2 regions of the Paenibacillus mobilis genome follow, and region 2 is predicted to be linked to the other one. Evidence: a T-box and tRNA genes for the amino acid it is inferred to sense, from the RefSeq annotation. Region 2 holds a T-box; the other holds one or more tRNA genes.
The links. A T-box is a leader RNA that pairs with one kind of tRNA and senses whether it is charged. The one in region 2 lies ahead of leuS (leucine--tRNA ligase), so its partner is inferred to be a tRNA-Leu.

Region 1 (9,196 bases), on a different contig from region 2:
AAGCAGAGGTTCAAAGCTTTGAGCCTGACCGACCAACAAATTACGTACGTGAAAGGGGGACTATCCCTTGAAGCTGCTGCAAGCCTTATTTTTTCCCCCGGAGCAACCGGGTGGCGTCTCTTCGATGATCCCTTATCTCCAGGAGCGGTTCACGCCTCCGAGATGGGAAATGGATCTGTTCTCCATCCCTAAACGCGTGCGCATGAAAGGCAGCGGCGACGTTGTTTTCCAAACCTTTGACTGGACCGAATACGCTTCGAGTCCGATTGTGCAGAAATATGTGCAGACCTATCTCGATTACGTTTGGTGGACCAAACTGCGGATCGATAAACGTTATGACGTGATTCACGCCCATCACCCGATCGTCGGCATGGCGATGAAAGACGTATTCCCGGACGTGCCGGTCATCCAGACCGTACACTCCAGTTATGAACGGGAGCTTCTTCTGAACGGGCGTATTCAGGAGAACGGACCGGAGCAGAAATTTTTGGTGTCCATATACCGCGAGCTGGAGCACCGGACGGACCGGCTTTTGACCGTCTCGAACGCCTTCCGCAGTTATTTGGCTCCTTACGTCGACCGGCCAGAGGACATTGCCGTCATTCCGAACGGATACGATGAAAAGCGCTTTAAACCGGTGTCCCACGAAAATAATGTTGCCCAGCTCGTGACCGTCTGCCGTCTTGTACCGGCGAAAGGGGTCGATATTTTGCTCCGCGCCTGTGCCGAGCTGAAACAAAAAGGGCTTCCGTTTGTGCTGCATATTATAGGCGACGGTCCAAGCCGGACGGAGCTTGAAGGCATGGCCCAATCGCTTGGCATTTACGATGAAACGATTTTTTACGGCTATACGCTGCATCCGGAGGAATTTATGCCGTTTTTTGATATTTTTGTCCTTCCGTCAAGGGCGGAGGCCTTCGGATCGGTATTCGCGGAAGCGGCGTTATGCTGTCTGGCTTTGGTAGGCAGCGAAGTCGGGGGAATTCCGGAGCAGATCGAAAACGGAGTAAACGGGCTGCTGGTGCCGCCGGAGGATGCGTCTTCCCTGGCCCGGGCGCTGGAGCTCCTGATCAATGATCCGGATTACCGTTATACGCTGGCCCGTGCCGCCTCGGAGAAGGCAAAATCGAAATATTCGCTGAACAGGGCCGTTCATGAGCTGAAGAAGATGTACCTGGACTTCCAGCAGCACTGAACCGGGCGGGGCAAGAGAAAAAGAGAGATAATGGACGAGATGAAGAAAAGGAAAAAGAAAAGATACCGGACAGCCAGGTCAGACCGCAAGCGTCGGACCTGGCTGCCGTTGTTTTTGGATGCGGGGAAATGAACATGGATCCAATCAACAAGGCTTCACTCGGAAGGACGGGGGCTGCGGTACAGGACCAGCATGCCGGCCCAAACGAGACTTAACACGCCGAACAGCGGGTACAAAACGGAAAGCAGCGAACTGAAGCCGATTTGGCTTGTCAGGTAACAAATGCACAGGATGACCAGCGACAGCCAGCGCTCCGGAATGTTCCACATGTTGCGGATTTGCAGGGATACCCCGTAAATATCGGCCACAAACGTGCTGAAGATCTCCAGAAAAATAAGCAGCACATAAATGAGCTGGACAGCCGTGCCAAGCTGGACCGCGATGCTGCCCATCGGGATTTCGAACTGAACGATGCCGGGCATATGGGCGGACAGCGCAAAATGTCCGGCCATCAGCATAAAACCGATGCCGACCCCGCCGATAATTCCTCCCCAGACCAGCACCTTGCGGTTTTGGATCTGGCTGCCGATCGGCACCAGCACCGCCTGGGCCATGGACAGGTTAAAAGCGCTGTAAATAAAAGGAGAAGCCCAGGTGTGCAGCAGGCTGCTGTCCGTTTCGAGACTTAAGAAACGCTGGGCGCCGGGAGTTCCGACCGTGGCGCCGATAATGACGATCGATAAAGTGATCATGAGCGGGACAACGATGGAATTCAGCTGCAGAATAGCGTTCATGCCTTTGTTAAGCAGGAGATAGGTGCCGATCAGGGTTATCCACAAGCCAAGCTGATAGGAGAGGCCTAAATGCTCCATAAAAACGGAGCCGGCCCCGGCCAGCATCACGCTGTTGACGCCGATCAGGACGATTAGCGTAAAAAGGCTGATCCACCAGCCGATCCGTCGGCCGAACAATTTCTGGTTCAGGTCTTCATAGGATCTGGCGCCGATGTCATGGGCGAGCAGCATCATTTTTGTTCCCAGCCAAACGAACAGGATGGTGGCAAGCAGGATGGTGATCACTCCCCATTTGCCGTATTGGGTGAAAAACTGCAGGATTTCCCGGCCGGTTGCGAAACCTGCACCGACGATCGTGCCGATATAAGTAAAGGCGATTTGCAAAACTTTGGCGGCGTTCCTCATGGGATCGTTCCTCCTCGAACAGGGCTGGCCGTTTCCTGGCACAGGTTTTTCAGGTTTAGTACAAGTTATGATCAAGCAGGCCCGGACATGACTCCGGCCCGTCCTTTTTTGCAATCCGTCTAATAAAGGGATTAAAATGACAGAGGCTCTACATAAAGAAAGCGGGGGGTAACCATTGAGCGTTGTAATGTCCTATATAGCCCAGTACGGGTATCTGGCGATGTTTGGGCTGCTCGCCCTGGGGTTTATGGGAATTCCGGTACCGGATGAGACGCTGGTAGTTACGTTCGGCGGGTTGACGGCTGTAGGACATTTTCGTTTCCTGCCGGCCTTGGCGGTTACGTTTCTGGGCAGCATGACCGGCATGCTGATGAGCTACGGAGTGGGGCGGGGAATCGGCAAACCGCTGCTGGATAAATACGGAAAATGGATCATGATTACGCCCAAAAGGCTGGAAGCCACCGAAAAATGGTTTTCCAAATACGGAAGCTGGAGCGTCCTGTTCGGCTATTTCGTGCCGGGTTTGCGGCAGGTGACGTCTTATCTGGCCGGCGTTTATCGTTTGAGTCTGAAGGTTTATTTGATCTTTGCGGGAGTGGGGGCGGCCGTCTGGTGCACCACGTTTTTGTATATCGGCCATGCCTTCGGCAGGCACTGGCGCCGGGTCGCCTTTTTTATCCACGTGCACGTCTGGCGGATTACGCTTGCAGTCGTCGCTTTTTTGCTGGTTGCCTGGATTCTTCACACGATCTGGAAGAGATTTGGCGGGAACCGGAACGGAAGCTGAAAAAGCCGGAAATTATAGGTTGCTGGCGGCCTGGCATTATGGTATTTTACAGAAAAGCATCGGCAAAGAAGTAGGAGGAACAACGAATGGAACTGTTGAAACAAAAAATTATGGAGCAGGGCGTAGTCGTTTCGGATCAGGTTTTGCTGCTGGACGCCATTTTGAACGAACAGGTCGATCCCCGGCTGACGATGGAAATGGGCAAAGCTTTTGCCGCTATTTTTAAAGAAGAGGGCATTACCCGGGTGGTTACCGTGGAATCCTCCGGCATCGCCGTTGCTTTTGCCACCGCCTTTGAGCTGGGAGTCCCGCTGGTGTTTGCGCGCCGGAAGAAAACGCTGCTGGCGGATCCGGACTCTTATGTGGAGCGCGTGCCTTCCTTTACAAAAGGAATTGTGACGGATCTCGTGCTTTCGCGGAAATTTCTTAAAGCCGAGGATCACGTGCTGTTCATTGACGATATTATTGCCAACGGCGATGCGGCCAAAGGGCTGATCAAAATTATCGAACGTTCGGGAGCCAGTCTCGCGGGTGTCGGAATCGTAGTGGAAAAATGCTTCCAGCAGGGCGCTAAAGCGTTGCGCGAGCAGGGCATACGAGTGGAATCGCTGGCTAAAATCGCCTCTTTGGAGGGCGGCAGCGTCCGATTTTCGGAATAAGCTGTCCGGGGAGCCAGGGTCCTGGCCTGAAGATAGGCCGGAGACCAATTTTTGCTTCATCCTTTGCAGGGCAGGCTTTTTCCGATATAATAAAGATTAGCTAGAGAGGGGAGGCAACAACAATGGGGAAAGAGCCAAATACCGAGTTTTTTATTGAAAAGCTACAAGCCGCCAAAGTTACGTTCGAAAGAGCGTTGGATTGCAAACATACCGAATTCGATGATCTTTATCCCTATATGCTAGAACATCCTCAATTTTTCTGGTACAAACGTTACGTAAGCTGGTCGGAGCTTTTGACGATTGCCGGCCTGTGCGAGGAATTGTCCTTCCCTTGGAAAGAGCAATTCACGCCGCAGCAAGTAGGGTATATCGAACAGCGGGTCATGTCTGCGAAGGTGCTCGACTTCTGGTTTGAGAAGAACGACAGCAAAGAACATGCGCAAGCTGATCAAAAATAAGAAATTGTCGTTATAGGCAGAGCCATGAACGAATTTCATACAAAGACCTAAATGGCTTTTCCATTTAGGTCTTTTTTTGCAGAGGGAGGGGGGAAAAGATGATCAGAGACGAGCAGCTAAATGCCTATCGGCTGTCCGGGGAACGCATTCGTGTCGTCCGGGACGCGCTGGAGACCAACGATGTTAACGGCATCGTAGTGGCCTGGGATGCCACGCATGTGATGATCCGCAAGCGCAACCGTAAGATCGTAAAACTGGACCGGAACTATAGCTACCGGCCGTTTGAGGAGCCGAGAGAAGAAGTGAACGCGGGCGAAGGCGTTAACGAATAAAACTTCAAATTCTTCGCATAAGTTGGAACAGGGACAAGCCTTACGCTGCTGACCTAGCGGAAAAGGCTTGTTTTTTGTTCCAGAAAAGCCTTGCACTGTTGCCCAAAGTGTGATATATTATTCCTTGTCGCTGCTACAGGACATTACAAATTTGCGGTCGTGGCGGAATTGGCAGACGCGCACGGTTCAGGTCCGTGTGGGCTAACCCCCGTGGAGGTTCGAGTCCTCTCGACCGCATTATATTTAGCATTGAACAAGCTCTTGAATTCTCCATTGCGGGGATTCAGGGGCTTTTTTCATATTCTGGGGAAAAGGGAAGAGGAGTGCATAACGAGGAATCGGTCAAAATGAAGGTTGACACCTGTCCGGTGCTGTCCTATAATGACAACATCTTTGTTAATAGTAATAATTACGATTAATTGAAAAAGGAGTGTAATTATGCAAGTTCAAGTATTAAAGTCCAAGGGAGCAAGATTTTCGCTATTTATATCCGTTTTTCTTCTGATTTCTTTGTTAAGCGCCTGTGGAGGCGGGAATAATTCAGGAGCAAACAGCAATACTGCAAGCAACAATGCGGCGAGCAACAGTGCTTCGAGCAATAACGCCGGGAGCGGACAGAATGGCCAAATCGCTATTGTTGCCGCCGAGAACTTTTACGGAGAGGTAGCCGAGGCGGTTGGCGGCAGCTATGTACAGGTCACTTCTTTGTTGACAAACCCTGACGCCGATCCCCACGATTACGAGCCTACTCCGGAGGCCTCAAAGGCAATTGATGGCGCCAAGGTCGTGATTTTTAACGGAATTGGCTATGATGAATGGGCACAGAAGCTGATTGACGCTTCCGGCGACGCGCCCAATAAGACGGTGATTCGTGTGGGAAGCGACATTATGGGACATCAAGAAGGAGATAACGAGCATGTCTGGTACAATCCCGAGACGATGACCAAATATGCGGATTATTTGGCCGAGCAGCTCGGCAAGATTGATCCGGCCCATCAGGATGACTTCACCAAGCAGGCTGATGCCTACAAACAGACGCTGGCTCCTTTTACGGAAGAGGTTCAAGCCTTAAAACAATCCTCTCCGGTGCCGGTGGCAGTGTCCGAGCCGGTGTTTGATTATATGGCGGAAGCTTTGAATCTGCAAATTACGGACGATAAATTCGAAATGGCCGCCGAAGAGGAAACGGACCCGGCACCAACCGACGTGGCCAAGCTCCAGGACGATATCAAAGGCAAGAAGATTAAATTGTTTGTGAATAACATTCAAGCCACAAGCCAAACCGTGCAAAATATTGTGAATCTGGCTAAAGACAACGGCATTCCGGTCATTGAAGTCACCGAAACGCTCCCATCGGGGAAAAATTACGTGCAATGGATGACCGATCAATTGGACCAAATCAAAGCTGCTTTGCAGTAAAGCTGAACGGAACATACTTCAAGCTGAATCGAACATACTTCAACCGGAAAACTCCATCCTTTCAACCGGGCTGGCGTTTTTCCGGTTTTATAGGAAAGGAAGGGGATCAACATGAACGCAACCGTCTCCGTGTTGGCGGAGCATCCGGCTGAAAACAGCACGGCTGCGGCTTTGTCCGTGCTGGATGTTCAAGGGGTCACCGTGTATATGGGAGGAAGAACCCTATTAAAGGATATCTCTTTTCAGGTCAAGCCGGGGGAATTCGTCGGTATTTTAGGGCCAAACGGAGCCGGCAAAACAACGTTGTTCCGCGTGCTGCTGCAGATGATTAAACCGCAAAAAGGCAAGGTAGTGCTGCATAGGGATGTTCGGGTTGGAAAATCTGCAATCGGCTACGTGCCGCAATCCAGACAAATCGATCCCGACCTGCCGATGTGGGCCTGGGACTTCGTTTCCCTTGGTCTGCCGCACTCTTTTCGTCCTTGGATGAACAATGCGGAGAAAGCTGCGGTTCAGGATGTCCTGGAGCTGACGGGGGCTCTGCATCTGGCCCGCAAACCCATCGGTTTGCTGTCCGGCGGGGAGCGGCAGCGCGTTTTTCTGGCTCAGGCCTTGGTACGCAACCCGCAAATTCTGCTGCTTGACGAGCCTACATCCAATTTGGACCCCGGAGCGCAGGAAGCGATGGCGGAGCTGGTCCATACCGTCTGCCGCACGCGCAACATCAGCGTTTTGTTTATCAGTCATGATGTGAATTTAGTCAACCGTTATGCGGACCGTATTTTATATTTAACCCCTGAGCATTATGCGATGGGTACGGTAGAAGAAGTGATGCAGCCCGCCGTGTTGGGCCAATTGTATGGCAGCGCGGTAAATGTCGTCCGGCTGGACGGCAAGCTATTTATTACCGGGGCGGGCAGCTAGTCAGGAGTGAGATTTTGTTACATTACGATTTTATGCAGCACGCGTTTGTAGCGGGAACGATCGTCGCCATCATGTCGGGGTTAATCGGTGTTTTCGTCATCGCCCGCAACTTGTCTTTTATCGCACATTCCTTTTCGCACATCGGCTTCTCCGGCGCTGCCTTTGCCGTGCTGGTCGGCTGGAACCCGTTCGGCGGGCTGCTGCTGTTTTCTACGGTCAGCGCTCTGGCCATCGGCAGCTTTGGGGTTAAAATTTTTCGCCGCGAGGTAACGATCAGCGTTATCCTTAGCTTTTTTCTCGGGCTTGGCCTGTTGTTTATCTCCTTGTCCACGAAAAAAGCGACCGCGATGTATTCGCTTTTATTTGGCAGCGTGGTGGGAATCAGCCGGCAAAATGTGCTGGACATCGTTTATTTGTCTGCGGCGGTTATCGCCATTTTATTTCTAATCTACAAGCCGCTCAAATTCGATTCCTTTGATCCGGTTGGCGCCGAGGCAGCCAGACTGCCGGTTCGCCTGATTTCCATCGGCTTTTTGCTGCTGCTGGCTGTCGCCGTTTCGGAAGCGATTCTGATCGTAGGTGCGCTGCTCGTGTTTACCTTGATGACTGCGCCGGCAGCGACGGCGCGGTACTTGACCCAATCGGTCGGGCAAATGGCCTTGTATTCCGTTTTATTTGGCGTGCTGGGAGTATGGGGGGGACTGATCCTAAGCTATTATACTAACGCCCCGGTCAGCTTTTTCATAACGTCGCTTGAGACGCTGTTTTATTTTGCCGCTCTGGGGTGGAGCAAGTTTTGCGCCCAGCGCAAGCCCGTTGAGGCGTAAAAATCACCTTTGGAACACTTTTTCTGCTTAATTCCTTTAATGTGTAAGTTTCAGCTCCATGTGGGTGACGTTGAGTATTCGCTTACAAATAAAGGAAAGGATTGCATAACGTGCTTCGGCAAATGCACGCAGGGGTGAAAACCGGTGGAGACATTCGAGGACCGCTGCATCACCAAATAAAAGAGTAAGCAGTAATCTCTAATAGGCGACTTTCTTTCATTTTGAAGAAGGTTGCCTATTTTTTAAAGAGAAAAAGAGAGAGAACGCAAGCCTGCCGCTTCAGTATCTGCCAGGAACATCCAATTCTTTTGTTGCAACCGTTTTCAGGTGTGGAGTAGGATAAGGAATGAGGTGAAGGAGCATGGACAAAAAGTGGCTCGCCGGCGCAGCGGTTTTATTGGTTTTATTGACCTATTTGTTTATCAGCTTTGCTCATCATTCCAGCAAAATGGGCAGTATCGTCAAAAAATTGGAGGGACGTCCCGGGACCGGGGAGCACCGTTATCATATCGTCCTGATCGAACAGGAGCGCTATAATCCGTATTGGGTCAGGGTGGAGAAAGGGGCGGATCAAGCCGCACGACAGCTCGGCATGGACATCGAATTTGCCGGGGCGATCCGCAACAATATGGAAGAACAGCTCAGCCTGCTGGAAAAGGCGATCGCCGCCAGGGTAGATGCGATTATTGTCCAAGGCTTGAATGAGGAGAATTTTACACCGGTCATCGATAAAGCCGTCAGACGAGGCATACCGGTGATCACCATTGATACGGATGCTCCGGGCAGCAAACGGCTGGCTTACGTGGGCACGGACAATGAAGCTGCGGGTGAACGCCTTGGCCGGCTGATCGTAGAAACGACCGGCGGCGCAGGGAAAATCGGCGTCATCATCGGCAGCGATCAGGCTGAAAGCCAGCTGCAGCGGCTGAACGGGTTAAAGAAGGTAGTCGCCGATTACAAGGGGCTTGAAGTGGTTGAGGTGCGGAGCTCGAACATTTCGCATATGCAGGCGATTCAGCAGGCGGCCAACATGCTGATACGGCATCCCGACATTACCATTATGGTCGGTACGAGTGCAACGGACGCGATGGGAGTTCTGCAGGCGACGCAAAGCCTCAAGCGGGATTCGGTCAAAATCATCGGCTTCGATAACCAGAAGGAGACGCTGGATGCGATCAGCCGCGGCCAGATTGAAGCGAGCGTGGCGCAGCAGCCTTTTTTGATGGGCCAAATGGCAGTTCAGCTGCTGCATGAGCATTTTGAGGGAAAACAGCTGCAATCCGACTATTTTACCGAGGTCAAAGTGCTTAACAAAAGCAACGCGCAGGAAGGAGGAAGCCTGTGACGATCCGCAAAAAGCTGTTTATTTTTATTCCGCTGATGGTGCTTCTTATGA
Region 2 (9,196 bases):
CTGGGAATCAAGGCGGTTATGCAGCTGTTCGGGCAAAACCAGGCCCAGGAATTTATGCCGGACGCGGCGCTGACGCCGGATATGCAAATCGTCGATGAACGGGGGCTTTTTTATAACGAAGACTGCTTTTGGGCCAATCTGAATCATCCCACGGTCAGGGAATATATGGACACTTATTTCCGGGAGGCCATCGCGGCGCTGAAGGACCATCCCGCCGTTTACGGCTGGGACGTGTTCAACGAAGCGCATTTCCGCAGCGACGATCCCTACACCGTCCGGCTGTACCAGCAGTGGCTGGAGCAAAAATACGGCGACATCCGCAAGCTGAACCGGGACTGGTACCGCAGGTACGAAAGCTTTTCCCAGATTCGGCCGGACAAACGACGCGCACCCTACAGCATTTGGAGCAGCCTGCTGCCGGATGTGGAGTATGAAAAATTCCGCAGCGAAAATCTCACCGCCATCTGCCGCTTTTTATATGAAACGGCCCGCAAATACGACGATGCCCATCCGATCCTGATCGACGGGACGTCCAGCCAGATTCTGGCCGGAGACGTGACGCTGCGCAACAACGACGAATTCGAAACGGCTTATATTCCCGATGCGTACGGGGCCACCTTTTATCCGAAAAGCTGGGGCCGGGATTACCGGAATACGCCCTGGACGTTGTCGATGTATTTTTCGATCCCGGCGGGTGCGGCGCGCAAAGCGGGGAAGCCGTATTTCGTTAACGAGCTGCAGACGCACACGCAGTCCGTGCTGACGCCGGGCTCCGAGGTGAGTCCGGAAGAGCTGCGCGACTGGATTTTCATGTGCCTGTTCACCGCTCCGGCCGGCATGCAGCTGTGGCGCTGGCGCCCGTTTTTGCACGGTTACCAGTCCACCGGGCGTGGACTGACGCGGATGGACGGCACGCCGAACCGGCGCAGCGGCTCGACTGCCGAACTGTTAAACGTGATCGGACGAAACCGGGAGCTGTTTGCGGACTTTACCGTAGCCCGGCCTGCGGTCCGGATCGCGTACAGCTATGCGGGCCGGCTGTTCTTCGACTCCCTGCTGAAGTGGCAGGGCAGCTTCTGGTCCCGAAATACGGAGGGCTGGTACAAACTGTTTTGGAACAGCGGCCTCCCCGCCGAATTCACCAATTTGGAAAAGCTGGACGAAACTGACTTTAAAACCCCGGTGCTGGTCGTGCCGGCAGCCGTCCGGATGGGGCAGGAGGAAGCTGCAAGGCTTACGGAATATGTGGAGCAGGGCGGTTTTCTGATCGCCGACGGCCGTTTGGGCGCCATCGACGGGCAAGGCGTGGTGCCGAAGGAAGGCATTCCGGGCGATACGCTGAGCCGGCTGTTTGGCATTCGGGAGGTTGACGTCGCCTCGGGCGAAACATGGAGCCTGAACGGGCGGAGGATTCCTGCGGCTTATATGAGCCAGCAGCTTGAAGCGGCCCCGGATGCGGAGGTTTTGGCCCGCATGGAGGACGGGACGCCGGCTGTGGTGCTGCACCGTGTCGGCAAAGGAGCAGCGCTGTATTTCAACTCCTTTATGGGGCTTTCGCTGCTGGAAGAGATTCTTCCCGACGTCGAAAAACTGATCTTTGACGCCATCTCAGGCTCTGTAGGGAACCTGCCTGCGGTCCGCGCCCGTAAACACGAACAGGTGCATCTCAGCTTTATCGAATCGGCTGCGCAAAAGGCGATGCTGGCGATCAATTTTTCGGGTAAAGAGCAGCTTGTGCGCCTGAGCGGACTGCCGGCGGGAATCGTGCTGACCGAGCTGAACGGCGGAACAAGCTTAAGCGCCAAAGATGAAGGTACGGCGGAACTGTTGCTGCCGGCCGGAGCTTGCTCGGTCTTCGCCTGGGAGAAAACCGAATGAGCGGCCGGCTTAAGTTTGTGAAGCTGCCGCCCAACCGGGTGCGCCGGAACTACCGCGGCGGCGCGGGCATCGACCGGCTGCACGGGAATCCGGACGGCCGGGACGGCGACCGTCCGGAGGAATGGATCGCCTCCCTTGTCCCGGCGCGCAATCCTGGGCTTCCGCCGATCCCGGGCGAAGGTTATTCCGTTTGTTTGACGGCTGAAGGCGAAGAGAAGCTGCTGATTGATTTACTGCGAGAAGATCCCGTGTTTTATCTGGGGGAACGCCATGTTGAACAGCATGGGCTGGATCTCGGCTTTCTGGCCAAAATATTGGATTCTTCCATGCGTCTTCACGTCCAGGCTCATCCGACCGCCGATTTTGCGCAGCGTCACCTGAATTCCAAGTATGGCAAGCTGGAGTGTTACTACATTCTGCAGGTGCGGGAAGGGGCCAAGCCTTACATCCGGCTTGGTTTTCAGCATCCGCCGACCCGCGCGGAATGGAAACGGATCATCGAGGGGCAGGATATCGCCGCGATGGACGCCTGTTTCGAGCCGGTTCCGGTTGAGAAGGGGCAGGTGTGGTACATCCCGGGCGGGATGCCGCACGCGATCGGCGAACAGATTTTAATGCTGGAAATTATGGAGCCTTCCGATCTGGTTGTCCGCTGCGAATTTGAACGGGAAGGCGTAAGCGTGCCGCCGGAGGCGCGGTTTATGGGCAAAGGGCTGGATTTTTGCCTGGATATTTTTGATTATAACGGCTATTCGGTAGAGGAAATAACGCGGAAGCACAAGGTGCCCCCCGTTCTGCTGCGGGAAGAAGCGGGTTTCCGGCTTGAACAGCTGATCGGCCCGGCCGTCACGTCCTGCTTTGAGGTGCAGCGGCTGCGGCTTGGCCGGGGAGGGCGCGCGGTTTTGCCCGGCGGGATGCCGCAAATTGCTTTGACCGCCAAAGGAAGCGCCAAATTTTGCAGCGAGCAGGAAACCGCGGAGCTGCGCCGGGGCGAAAGCCTGTTCCTGGCCGCTGCTGCCGGGGAGTTTACCGTAGAGGCGCTGCCCGGGTCCGGGGAAGAAGAAGCGGAGCTTTGTCTCGTTAAACCCGGGTTAACGCTGCCCGATCTATCCGATCTAAAGGAGAGAAACCGATGATTACACAATCCTTGAATGGTACCTGGACCTTAAAAACCCCCGGGGAGAATTGGACGGTTGACGCCCGGGTCCCCGGCTCGGTGTTGTCCGCTTTGCTGGCAGCAGACCAGATTTCCGATCCTTTCTGGCGGATGGAGGAGTATCCCGTCCGGGACTTGTTCTGGAAAGATTATGTTTACGGGACAGAGTTTGAGCCTTCGGCCGAAGTACTGGCTCAGCCCCGTATTGAGCTCGTTTGCAGCGGCCTCGACACCATTGCGGAGCTTTCCCTGAACGGGCAGCCGCTCGGAACGGCGGATAACATGCACCGCACTTGGAAATACGACGTCAAAGGCAAACTTCGGGAAGGCGTCAACTCGCTGGAGATCGTATTCCGTTCACCGCTGAAATATGTGGAGGACGCGCGGGCCGCATGCGCGGATACGATTACTTACGTGCCTACCGGCGGCATCCCCGGCAGCAATTTCATCCGCAAGGCCCACAGCATGTTCGGCTGGGATTGGGGACCGCAGCTGCCGGATGCGGGCATTTGGCGCGATATCGCGCTGCAGGCCGGCACGGGGGCCAGGCTGGAAGATGTGCTGATCTTGCAGCACCATGAGGCGCAGGATCACGGGATGCAGGATGTCAATGAGACACAGGATGATAATGAGGTGCTGGATGAAGATAAGGGGCAGGATAACGAGCTGCAAAATGGCGTGGATCACGAAGTAAAGCCTAACGAGGTTTATGACCGCATCGTCAAGGCAGTACGGCTGACGGCGGAAATCATAGCCGCGGACTGTCCGGAGAACGGGGCCGCGGTGCATGTCCGGCTTACCGGGCCGGACGGCTTAGTGCTGGAGGGAGAAGCGCAGGTATGCAGCGGCAGGGCGACTTCCGAGCTGAATATTCCGAATCCCCGGCTTTGGTGGCCAAACGGCTACGGGGAGCAGCCGCTCTACCGGCTGGAAACCAAGCTGAGCCTGCACGGGCAAACGGTTGACGAACGCAGCCATACCCTCGGCCTGCGCACCATAACGGTCAGTACCGAAAAGGATGCATACGGAGAGCAGTTCGCCTTTGTCGTGAACGGCGTCAAAATCTTTGCGATGGGAGCCGATTACATTCCGGAGGACAGCCTTTTGGCCCGGGTGGACGCGGAGCGCACCGAACGGCTGATCGCGGATTGCGTCAAGGCTAATTTTAACTGTATCCGGGTATGGGGCGGCGGCTATTATCCCGACGATTTTTTCTATGACAGCTGTGACCGGCACGGCCTGATCGTATGGCAGGATCTTATGTTCGCTTGCAACGTTTATTCCTTAAGCGAAGAGTTTGAACGGAATATCCGGCAGGAGGTGGACGAAAACGTACGGCGGATCCGTCACCACGCCAGCCTCGGTTTGTGGTGCGGCAACAACGAAATGGAGGTAGGCTGGTACGAGTGGCCTAGAGTGACCGGACATTCGGATAAACTGAAGGCCGATTATATCAAACAGTTTGAATACGTGCTGCCCAAAGCCGTGCGGAACGCCGACCCGGTTACGTTCTACTGGGCGTCTTCCCCTTCATCCGGCGGCTGTTTCGACCTTCCGAACGACGAAAGCCGCGGCGATGTGCATTATTGGGACGTCTGGCACGGCATGAAACCTTTTACGGATTACCGGAATTATTACTTCCGTTTCTGCTCCGAATTCGGGTTCCAATCCTTTCCGTCCTTGAAGACCGTAGAAAGCTTTACGCTGCAGGAAGACCGCAACATTTTTTCGCCGGTGATGGAGAGCCATCAGAAAAACGGGGAAGCCAACGGGAAAATCATGTATTACTTGTCCAGCTATTATCGATATCCGAAGGATTTCGACAGCCTGCTGTATGTTTCGCAGCTGCTGCAGGCCGAAGCGATCCGCTGCGGCGTGGAGCACTGGAGACGTCACCGCGGCCGCTGCATGGGCTCTATTTACTGGCAGCTCAACGATTGCTGGCCGGTTGCCTCCTGGGCCAGCCTCGATTATTTCGGACGCTGGAAAGCGCTTCATTACGAAGCCAAACGTTTTTACGCGCCACGCCTGATCACAGCCGTAAACGAAGGTTATGCCGTAACCCTTCATCTGCACAACGAAAGACGGGCTGCGCTGTCCGGACAGGTGCGGGTGAGGCTGATGAATACCGATTTTCGGGTGCTGGAGGAACGGATGGCGGATGTTCGAATAGAGGCTTTAAGCGCGGCACCGGCGCTCACCTGCGATTTTACGGAGCGGATGGCGTCCTTGCGGGAGGACAGCGTGTTTGCCGCCTATGAACTGATCGTAGAGGGACAAAAGGTTTCAGGGGGCAGCCTGTTATTCGTCCGGCCCAAACAATTCGAATTCCCGCGGTGCACTTATGGCGTGCAGGTTGGAGAGAGCGAAAGCGGCGAAAGCTTCCAAATCCGTGTCACCTCGGACCGTTACGCCCAGCATGTTGAACTGTCGCTTCTTACGCTGGACACCGTGTTCTCGGATAATTATTTTGCCATTACCGGTCCGGAGGGCGTTCTGGTCGAAGTCTCCAAGCAGGACCTGCCCGCCGGAACCACGGCCGCCGCTCTGCAAAACGATCTGCGCGTGCGCAGCATAAGCGATACGTTTGAATAAGGGGCTCCCGTCGCCGTTGACTTCAAGCTGAATGTTTATGTATAATATATGGGAATAATTGAATTGGATCAATTATAAACGACTGCTGTGATGAGGAGTATTAGCTTAGGTCAGCCATACAGAGAGCCGGCGGATGGTGCAAGCCGGTTGGAGACCCCTGCGAACTCGCCTCGGAGCCGGGATGCAAACATGAAGGTCATATAGAGGAGCGTTTGCGAAACGCTGTTTTGACTGTATGGTCGCACAATGTAATGGGAACATCTCCGTTTCGCCCGCGTTAAGGGTTAAAGTGAGCTTAAGGCAAAGCATGCCGGAAGCTAACTAGGGTGGTACCACGGGAATCAAACTCTCGTCCCTAGCGATAATACGCTATGGATGGGAGTTTTTTTATTTTACAAGACAAGTTCGATTGTTCAGGCAAGACATTTAAGGAGGAAGCAACCTATGTCCGAGAATCAGACAGTGCCAAACGGCTATCATCCCCAAAGCCTTGAGCCGAAATGGCAGGCTTATTGGGATGAACACAAAACTTTTAAAACCAAGGAAGAACCGGGCAAACCGAAATTTTACGCGCTCGACATGTTTCCTTACCCGTCCGGAGCCGGACTTCACGTAGGCCATCCGGAAGGTTATACGGCGACGGATATCGTTTCCCGCTTCAAGCGCATGAAAGGTTTTAACGTGCTGCACCCGATGGGCTGGGACGCGTTCGGCCTGCCTGCGGAGCAGCATGCCCTGGATACGGGCGAGCATCCGCGCGACATTACGGTTAAGAACATCAACAACTTCCGCCGCCAGATCAAATCGCTGGGTTTCTCTTACGATTGGGACCGCGAGATCAGCACGACGGACCCGGAATATTACAAGTGGACGCAGTGGATTTTTATCCAGCTGTACAAGCGGGGATTGGCTTATGTAGCCGAAATGCCGGTTAACTGGTGTCCCGCGCTGGGCACGGTTCTGGCGAATGAAGAAGTCATCGATGGAAAAAGCGAACGCGGCGGCCACCCGGTCATCCGCAAACCGATGCGCCAGTGGGTACTGAAGATTACCGAATACGCAGAGCGCCTGCTGGAAGACCTGGAGGAACTGGACTGGTCGGAGAGCATCAAAGACATGCAGCGCAACTGGATCGGCAAATCCGAAGGCGCGGAAGTCGTATTCCGCGTGGACGGCTCTGACGAAACGTTGACCGTGTTCACTACCCGTCCCGATACGTTGTTTGGTGCGACTTATGCTGTATTGGCCCCTGAGCATGAGCTGGTGGAGAAAATCACTTCCGCCGAGCAGCTTGCGGCTGTTAAGGCGTATCAGGATCAGGCCGCACGGAAAAGCGACCTGGAGCGTACGGACCTTGCTAAAGACAAATCCGGCGTATTTACGGGCGCTTATGCGGTTAACCCGGTGAACGGCGCGAAAATTCCGGTCTGGATTGCGGATTACGTTTTGGCCGGTTACGGAACCGGAGCTATTATGGCCGTTCCGGGCCATGACCAGCGCGACTATGAATTTGCGGTCAAATTCGAACTGCCGATCATTGAAGTCGTGCAGGGCGGGGACTTGTCCAAAGAAGCCTACAGCGGTGAAGGCCCGCACGTGAACTCCGGTTTCCTCGACGGAACGAACAAAGAAGAAGGCATCCGCACGATGATCAAATGGCTGGAGGATAACGGCCATGGATGCGGCAAAGTAACCTACCGCCTGCGCGACTGGCTGTTCAGCCGCCAGCGCTACTGGGGCGAGCCTATTCCAATTTTGCATCTGGAAGACGGCACGATGAAGCCGGTTCCGGAAGACCAGCTGCCGCTGGTGCTGCCGGACATCGACCAGATCAAGCCGTCCGGCACGGGCGAATCCCCGCTGGCCAACGTAACGGAATGGGTGAACACCACCGATCCGGAAACCGGGCTTCCGGCGCGCCGCGAGACGAACACGATGCCGCAATGGGCCGGCAGCTGCTGGTATTACCTGCGGTTCATCGACCCGCACAATGACGATATTTTCTGCTCGCTGGAGAAACAAAGGGAATGGCTGCCTGTCGACCTTTATATCGGCGGCGTAGAACATGCCGTGCTTCACCTGCTGTATGCCCGCTTCTGGCATAAGGTGCTGTATGATATCGGCGTGGTTTCCACGAAAGAGCCGTTCCAGAAGCTGGTCAACCAAGGCATGATCCTGGGGACCAACAACGAGAAGATGAGTAAATCACGCGGCAACGTCATCAATCCGGACGATATCGTAAATGAATACGGCGCGGATACGCTGCGGATCTATGAAATGTTCATGGGGCCGCTTGAAGCGACCAAACCATGGAACACAAACGGCGTAGACGGCGCGCATCGCTTCCTGTCCCGCGTATGGCGCCTGTTCGTAGCCGAAGACGGCAGCCTGAGCGGCAAGATTGCGGACGAAGGCGGCAGCGACGATTTCAAACGCACGTGGCACAAAACGGTGAAGAAAGTAACGGAGGATATGGAAGGTCTGCGTTTCAACACCGTCATCAGCCAGCTGATGATTTTTATCAACGAAGCTTACAAAACGGATGTGGTGCCAAGAGCGGCAGCCGAAAGTTTTGTTCAGCTGCTCTCCCCTCTCGCTCCGCATATCGCGGAAGAGCTGTGGCAGCGCCTTGGACATAACGAATCCATTACCTATGCGCAGTGGCCGACTTATGAGGAAGCCTGGACTGTCGAGGCCGAGGTGGAAATCGTCGTTCAAGTCAACGGGAAAATCGTTGAACGCACCAAGATCTCTAAGGATCTGGATCAGGCGGCGATGCAGGAGCACGCCCTTTCCCTGCCGAACGTGGCGGCTGCTGTGGAAGGCAAAACCGTCCGCAAAGTAGTTGCGGTTCCCGGCAAACTCGTAAACATTGTAGCGAACTAGCTAAGCGTAAGCGGCAGCGGGCTGAGCCTTTTAACAATTAAAGAACAACATCCTGGAACGACCCTTAGCGATGAATCTTTAGAAATCTTTTAAAGGTTCATCGCTAGCTTTTTAAGTCCCCTTGTCTACGGCTTCCCTTGTCTATCAGTTCCATGAGGCAAGGAATGTGCGCAGCAAGACGACAGCTTGTATAGATATTCATGGTTTGCGGGTGGCTTTGCATCACGGAGTCGGCATGAATTTTTGGACAAGATTGGAGTTATCCCATGATAAAGGAACGTATTTCGATCGCCGTTTTGTCTGCCGTCTGCGGGGCAGGATTAATGCTGCTGGTTTTGGGAACGAAACCTTCCTCGGGCATAACCGGCTGGACGCCGGTTAATGAAGCGATGGCTGCAGCCGTGGTTGATCACGGCCAGCCTCCTTCGGGCGCGTTAGCGGCGGCTGAAGGCAAGAAACCGGCGGATTCGGCCCATTCAGCCGCGGCCGGGGTGGCGGGAACTAACGCGCCTGGTTCTGCCGGAGCCGTTTCGTCTGCTTCCCCAAGCGCAAACGCCGGGGCAGCTCCTTCGAGCGGAGAATCATCGGCAGTGGCCCCGGCTCCCGCCTCTTCTGTCGTGCCTTCTGGCCAGAAGGCAAACGTCCAGGCATATGAAGCTGCGGCTTCATCCGGCGTCATTC

Region 1: it encodes a tRNA-Leu, which carries the amino acid that the T-box ahead of leuS (leucine--tRNA ligase) is inferred to sense. The anticodon was not compared.

Annotation. Positions count from the first base shown of each region.
Region 1 covers NZ_JBZCMS010000013.1:52,737-61,932, forward strand. The annotation lists gene AC3ZPD_RS19770 (glycosyltransferase family 4 protein) at 68-1,195, shown strand; gene AC3ZPD_RS19775 (YkvI family membrane protein) at 1,351-2,394, opposite strand; gene AC3ZPD_RS19780 (DedA family protein) at 2,570-3,181, shown strand; gene AC3ZPD_RS19785 (xanthine phosphoribosyltransferase) at 3,268-3,840, shown strand; gene AC3ZPD_RS19790 (hypothetical protein) at 3,963-4,298, shown strand; gene AC3ZPD_RS19795 (hypothetical protein) at 4,397-4,630, shown strand; tRNA gene AC3ZPD_RS19800 (tRNA-Leu) at 4,784-4,867, shown strand; gene AC3ZPD_RS19805 (metal ABC transporter solute-binding protein, Zn/Mn family) at 5,069-6,049, shown strand; gene AC3ZPD_RS19810 (metal ABC transporter ATP-binding protein) at 6,161-6,973, shown strand; gene AC3ZPD_RS19815 (metal ABC transporter permease) at 6,988-7,800, shown strand; gene AC3ZPD_RS19820 (sugar-binding protein) at 8,162-9,145, shown strand; gene AC3ZPD_RS19825 (sensor histidine kinase) at 9,142-9,196, shown strand, end outside.
Region 2 covers NZ_JBZCMS010000006.1:164,227-173,422, forward strand. The annotation lists gene AC3ZPD_RS13095 (beta-galactosidase) at 1-1,878, shown strand, start outside; gene AC3ZPD_RS13100 (class I mannose-6-phosphate isomerase) at 1,875-3,014, shown strand; gene AC3ZPD_RS13105 (beta-mannosidase) at 3,011-5,629, shown strand; T-box leader at 5,708-5,989, shown strand; gene leuS (leucine--tRNA ligase) at 6,074-8,515, shown strand; gene AC3ZPD_RS13115 (ComEA family DNA-binding protein) at 8,782-9,196, shown strand, end outside.